2 regions of the Streptomyces sp. B21-105 genome follow, and region 2 is predicted to be linked to the other one. Evidence: riboswitches for the same ligand, from Rfam matches in the RefSeq annotation. Region 2 holds a riboswitch; the other holds the start of a gene.
What was found. A riboswitch is a leader RNA that binds a small molecule or an ion and turns the genes downstream of it on or off. The one in region 2 is predicted to bind cyclic di-AMP.
Positions count from the first base shown of each region.

Region 1: it holds a riboswitch for cyclic di-AMP, as region 2 does, so the genes downstream of both, QA802_RS06050 (C40 family peptidase) here and QA802_RS19995 (M23 family metallopeptidase) in region 2, are expected to answer to the same signal.

Region 1 is NZ_JARUMJ010000001.1:1,407,241-1,410,440, reverse strand. It holds gene QA802_RS06060 (helix-turn-helix domain-containing protein) at 1-431, opposite strand, end outside; gene QA802_RS06055 (ATP-binding protein) at 644-1,135, shown strand; gene QA802_RS06050 (C40 family peptidase) at 1,212-1,685, opposite strand; cyclic di-AMP (ydaO/yuaA leader) riboswitch at 1,689-1,859, opposite strand; gene QA802_RS06045 (hypothetical protein) at 2,355-2,660, opposite strand; gene QA802_RS06040 (ATP-dependent Clp protease proteolytic subunit) at 2,667-3,200, opposite strand, start outside.
Region 2 is NZ_JARUMJ010000001.1:4,454,426-4,457,625, reverse strand. It holds gene QA802_RS20005 (dihydrofolate reductase family protein) at 1-1,103, shown strand, start outside; tRNA gene QA802_RS20000 (tRNA-Met) at 1,199-1,272, shown strand; cyclic di-AMP (ydaO/yuaA leader) riboswitch at 1,577-1,743, shown strand; gene QA802_RS19995 (M23 family metallopeptidase) at 1,753-2,802, shown strand; gene QA802_RS19990 (aldo/keto reductase) at 2,983-3,200, shown strand, end outside.

The DNA.
Region 1 (3,200 bases), 3.0 Mb from region 2:
TCGAGACCCTCGACCGCGGCGCCGGTCACCGCGCGGGCGTACTCGGGCGTCTGCAGCAGGCCCGGCACCACGGTCGTCTCCAGGGTGCGCATCGCGCCGGCCTGGGATTCCAGGCTGATGAAGTCCCGATAGGCGGGCGGCAGCACCCCGCGGTAGGCGTGCCACCAGTGGTCGCGGCCACCGCCGACCTCGGGGTCCGCCAATGCCAGCATCAGCTCCCGCAGTTGCGGATCGGTCACTCCATAGGCGTCGAGGAGTAACCGCACATCGGCCGGTTTCGATCCACTGGTACCGGTCTCGATACGGCTCACCTTGGACTGGTGCCACCCCACGAGCCGGGCCGCCTCCCCACTGGTGAGGCCCGCCTGGGCGCGTAAAGTGCGCAGTTCGGCGCCCAGCTTGCGGCGGCGCACCGCCGGTCCGTGCCGCACGGGCTTCTCCTCACTCCTGAAGGTCGGCCAAATACGCTCTGCCGTCGCAGAGTTCACCGCATCGGGCGACAGATATATGCACATCTTGGTGGATCGCCACCGTGACCGGCGTGGTGATGGCAGTCTGGCGAAGAAGCACCAGTCCGGGACCGTACTCGAACCATCCACACCCGTGTCGGGCTCCGGTCCCGTGGGAAAGGGACGACGTCGCCATGGCAGATCACCTGGAAGCAACCCTCACTCTGCCGAGCGATCCCGCCTCGGTCTCCACGGCCCGCGCCTTCGTGGCCGGCATCCTCGGCGAGTGGGGTCTGCCGGCGGACGCCGAGGCGGCCGACACCGTCCGTCTGATCGTCTCGGAACTCGCCACCAACGCCGTACAGCACACCTTCGGTCAGTCGCCCACCTTCACGGTGGACCTCGTTCTCGACCGCGACGAACAGCTGCGCATCGGCGTCACCGACAGCCACCCGCGCTTTCCGCAACGACTGCCGGCCGCCGTCCAGCAGGACAACGGCCGAGGCATGGTGATCGTTCGCTGGCTGACCGCGGAGGCCGGCGGCAGGCTCAGAGTGCGGCCCACCCGGGAGGGCGGCAAGACGGTCATCGTAGAGCTCCCGTGGACCGTCCCGGCGGTCGAGCCGGCCGCGGCCGCCGGTGTTCTGGCGGCTCCGGCGGAGGGTGGTGAGCTCCCGGGGCGGTGAAGGCGCGTCAGGACGCCGTGCACGCCCCGGGAGGCTCAGCGGGCCCCTGCGGGCCCGGAGGATCAGCGCACGGGCCTCAGCGGACCCGGCCGTACCAGACGCTCTTGGTCCAGATCTTCTGGAGCTTCACCACGTCGCCGGTCTTCGGCGAGTGCCAGATCTTGCCCTGACCGGCGTAGATCCCGACGTGGTACACGTTCCGCCCCGAGTGGAAGAACACCAGGTCGCCCGCCTTGCGGCTGGACGCCGAAATGTGCTTCGTCTTGTTGTACTGCTGGGCCGCCGTCCGCGGCAGGCTCTTGCCCGCCTTCTTGAACGAGTACTGCGTGAGCCCCGAACAGTCGAACCTCTTCGGTCCGGTCGCCCCGTACTTGTACGGCGCGCCCTTCTTGGAGGCGGCGATCTGCAGCGCCTTCGTCGCCGGTGTGGCGGCCGCGGCGTCGGAGGCGAGCCCCGGTACCACGACCGTGCCGCCCACGGCGGCGATGGCGAACGCCGAGGCCGTACCGGCCCGGGCCATGAGCGACGGGACACGATTGAGCGCAGTCATGCGCAACCCTTCGTCAGCCGCCTGTGAAGGATGACCTGTCGGATTCGGGCTGGCGAAGTTGCCCGGCCGCGTCAGCGGCTTCACCCCAAGGGCTGCTCGGCCCGGTCATGGCGTGACCGTTCCGGCGACCCGTCGTGCTTGGGTCCTCCACTCCTGCCGATGCACTCCTGTCGACCGGTCATCCGGGAGGCGGCAGGACTCGGCGTCCACCCGGATCGCCCCGCCGCTTGTGGCGGGGGCTTGTCGTCAGTCAGGGATCTTGGCTCACGGATGTCCGAAAATCCCAACGGAACCGAGGATTTGTGGGGTTACTCACCACTCACCCGTTCGGGTGAACACTCTGACGGACGATCAGGTGCCGGGGTATCTCAGGGCCTCCCACCAGCGGTGACGCCTCCTTTTCCGCTCGAGGAACGCCCTTTCGTGCAACCTGGGGGCGTCTGCGGGAGCAGTGGACGCTCTGCCGAACGGGGGTACGCCTTCTGGGTCGTTTCGGCTCCGGCCCGATCGTCACGTCCGAGCCGAGCCGTCCGGACCGGAGCCGAGCCAACGTCGAGCCGTCCGGACCGGAGCCGAGCCAACGTCGAGCCGTCCGGACCGGAGCCGAGCCAACGTCGAACCGTCCGGACCGGACCGGAGTCGAACTGTTGGGACCGACGCTGCCCCGGGTCAGCCGTCGGAGAGCGGGGGCAGCGTGACGCGCGCCGTGCGGCGCTCCCCGTCGAGGACGCGCAGCGCCCGCGCGAGCGTCGGCGCGTGCAACTCGCTCTCACCGCGCTGGTGCATCCGCGTCAGCGCGTCGCGCAGCGCGGTCGCCTTGCTCACCAGCGCCTGGGCGGCGCGCAGTCCGCGGTAGGTGTCACCGTGGTGGGCGGGGTTGATGCGGCCGAGCATGTCGACCACGTCGAGGTATCCGTCGATCAGCTCGGCCTCCGCGCGGGTCAGCGCGGGCAGCGGCGGCAGCTCGGGCACCATCGCGGCTCACCTCCCGTCCAGCGCGCCGGCGGAAGTCTCGCGGCTCGGGATGATCCCGTCCACCAGGCCGTACTCCAAGGCCTCCTGGGCGGTGAGGAACTTGTCCCGCTCGATGTCCGCGGTCACCTGCTCCGGCGTCCGCCCGGTGTGCCGGACCAGCATCTCCTCGAGGCTCGCGCGGGTGCGTGCCAGCTCCTCGGCCTGGATGGCCAGGTCGCTGGCCTGACCCTCGACGGGCTCGGGCAGCGACGGCTGGCGGATCGTCATCCGCGCCCCCGGCAGGGCGAACCGCTTGCCCGGCGTTCCCGCGGCCAGCAGGACCGCGGCCGACGAGCCCGCCTGCCCCAGGCAGGTCGTCGACACATCACAGGTGACGAACCGGATCGTGTCGTACAGGGCCGTCATCGCACTGAACGAACCGCCGGGGGAGTTGATGTACAGCGCGATGTCCCGGTCCGGCTCCTTGTGCTCGAGGTACATGAACTGGGCCATCACGTCGTTCGCCGAGATGTCGTCGACCGGGGCGCCCAGGAAGACGAT
Region 2 (3,200 bases):
CCGCCGCCGTCTCCCTCGACGGCTTCCTGGACGACACCACGTCCGAACGCCTGCTGCTCTCCAGTCCAGCCGACTTCGACCGCGTCGACGCGGTACGGGCCTCCGTGGACGCCATCCTCATCGGCGCCGGCACCATCCGCGCCGACAACCCCCGGCTCCTCGTGAACTCCCCCGAGCGCCGCGCCGCCCGGGTCGCCGCCGGACGGCCGGCCTACCCGCTCAAGGTCACCGTCAGCGGCTCGGGCGACCTCGATCCGGCGGCGAACTTCTGGCACACGGGCGGCGAGAAGGCCGTCTACACGACCGAGAAGGGCGCCGAACGGGCCCGCGCGCTGGGCGTCGCCGCGGACGTCGTCCCGCTCGGCCCCGAACTGGACTGGCGCCGCCTCCTCACCCACCTCCACGACGAGCTCGGCGTCCGGCGCCTCATGGTCGAGGGCGGCGGAACCGTCCACACCCAGCTGCTCCAGCAGGGGCTCGCCGACGAGCTCCAGCTCGTTCTCGCCCCGCTGTTCGTGGGCGACCCGGACGCGCCCCGCCTCTTCGGGCCGGGCGCCTACCAGGGCGGACGGCTGCGGCTCGTGGAGACGCGGCGCATCGAGGACGTCGTCCTGCACCGCTACGAGCCCACCGCCCCCGGCACCGGGCCGCTCGCCGCCGCCGCCGACCGGCACTGGCTGGCTCTCGCCTGCGAGCTGGCCGCCCAGTGCCCGCCCTCGGACACGGCGTTCAGCGTCGGCGCGGTGATCGTGGCCGCCGACGGGACGGAGCTGGCACGCGGGCACTCCCGCGAGGCCGGCGACCCGGTCGTGCACGCCGAGGAGGCGGCGCTCGCAGGGCTCGACCCCGCCGACCCCCGGCTGGCCGCCGCCACCGTCTACAGCAGCCTCGAGCCCTGCGCCCGCCGCTCCTCCCGCCCCGCCCCGTGCGCCCGCCTCATCCTGGACGCCGGCGTGCGCCGGGTCGTCACGGCGTGGCGCGAGCCCGACACCTTCGTGACGAGCGCGGACGGGACCGGCCTGCTGGCGGCCGCGGGCGTCGACGTCCTCGTGCTGTCGGAGTACGAGGAGCGGGCGAAGGCCCCGAACCGGCACCTGGTGTGAGGCCGCAGCCGGGACCCGGGCCGGGGTCGCGGCGGGGGCGCGACAAAGCCTGGTGCTGGGCGTCCCCCGGATGACGTACACTGGAGTCACAACGACGCGGGGTGGAGCAGCTCGGTAGCTCGCTGGGCTCATAACCCAGAGGTCGCAGGTTCAAATCCTGTCCCCGCTACTGAAGGCCGAGGGCCGGAATCCGAAAGGGTTCCGGCCCTCGGTGCGTTCGCCCCGGTGGCCCGTCCTCGCTCTTCGTGACCGTCCGGCCGCCCTGTGCGCCGGGTCTGAGCCGCCGTGTCCACGCGGGTGACGGGTGAGGCGTCCTGAACGAGGGTCAACTCGCCCGTTTTTCGCCGCTGCTGGCCAGAAAGTCCAGGCCAGAAATGTTATTGATCAAGCAGAACAGCTTGGAAACGCACCCCCGGGTCTATTAACGTTCGATAACGCAGCGCGGCCGTCCCAGCCGGCACCAGAGTCGGCTCCGTGCGCACGCGCCGAATCCCGCAAGGGAACCGGGGAACCACCACCTTGGGGTGAATCACGCGGAAGCCTCCGTGAACTCGCAGAGTCCACGGCCGGTATACGCGCGTAGGAGACCTTCCCGCTCCGAACCCGTCAGCTAACCCGGTAGGCGACGGAAGGAAAGGAGTGCGCCCGCGTGGCGTCCAACCCGCCTGCCCCCGAGGCCCCGTACGCGCCGGCCCAGCCCCCCACCGAGACCTTCGGCTACGGCGGCCACCGCACCGACGAGGGCCCCTGGGAGGAGTGGAACCCCACCGCGGAGTCCATTCGCCCGGCACGCGGCAAGCACCGCGTCGCCAAGCAGCGCGGCGGCGGATTCGCCCGCAGCTCCACCGTCCTCGGCGTCGGCGTCATCGCCGCCGTCAGCGCGGGCGGCATGGCCAGCGCCAACACCGGCAAGGCCCCGGTCTCCATCTCCGTGCCCGACCTGCCGAACCTTGCGGACCTGCCGGACCTGCCGGGCGTGGGCTCGCTGATCTCCGACGACAAGCCCGCCCAGGAAGCCGCGCCCGCCCTGTCGAGCTTCGGCTCCGAGGCCGCCGTCGACACCAAGGAGAGCGTCGCCGACGCCGGCGAGGCCCTGCGCAGCCGGATCATGGCCCAGGCCGAGTCTCAGCAGACCCAGGTCGAGGTCAAGGCCGCCGCCGCGGCCGCCAAGGCGAAGGCCGACGCCGTCGTCAAGGCCGAGAAGGAGGCGGAGGCCAAGGCCGCCGCCGCGAAGAAGAAGGCCGCCGAGGAGGCCGCCGCCAAGGTCGAGGCAGCGCGCCTGGCCGAGCTGGCCAAGCAGTACACGCTGCCGACCTCCTCGTACACCATCACCTCGACGTTCGGTCAGGCCGGCTCCCTGTGGTCCTCCGGCTACCACACCGGACTCGACTTCGCCGCGCCCACCGGCACGCTCATCAAGGCCGTCCACACCGGCGCCATCACCGAGGCGGGCTGGGCCGGCGCCTACGGCTACCGCACCATCCTGACCCTGGACGACGGCACCGAAATCTGGTTCTGCCACCAGTCGTCGATCAGCGTCAGCGTCGGCCAGAAGGTCGCCACCGGTGACGTGATCGGCCGTGTGGGCGCCACCGGGAACGTCACCGGGGCCCACCTCCACCTCGAGGTCCACGCGAACGGCAACGCCGAGGGCATCGACCCGGCGGCCTGGCTGCGTAGCAAGGGCCTCAACCCCTGAGCCGTCCCTCTAGGAGGCCTGAGTCGTCCCTCTAGGGGGCCTGGGGAACATCGAGGGACGGCAGCCCTGACGGCCACCCCGACGCCAGGGCTGCCGGTTGTCCGCCTGTTCTTCACCTGTTCTTCTGTTCTTCGTGTCACGCGTGGAATGACGTGCCTGCCGCGTCCGTTGAGACGAAGCATGACTTCTCTGCGCACCATCGGCTCCTCCGACCTCAAGGTCTTCCCGCTCGCCCTCGGCGGCAACGTCTTCGGCTGGACGGCGGACGAGGCGGGCTCCTTCGCCGTCCTCGACGCCTACACGGCCGCGGGCGGCAATTTCGTCGACACCGCCGACTCCTACTCCGCGTGGGTCGAGGGCAACAGCGGTGGCGAGTCCGAGACCGTCATCGGCAGGTG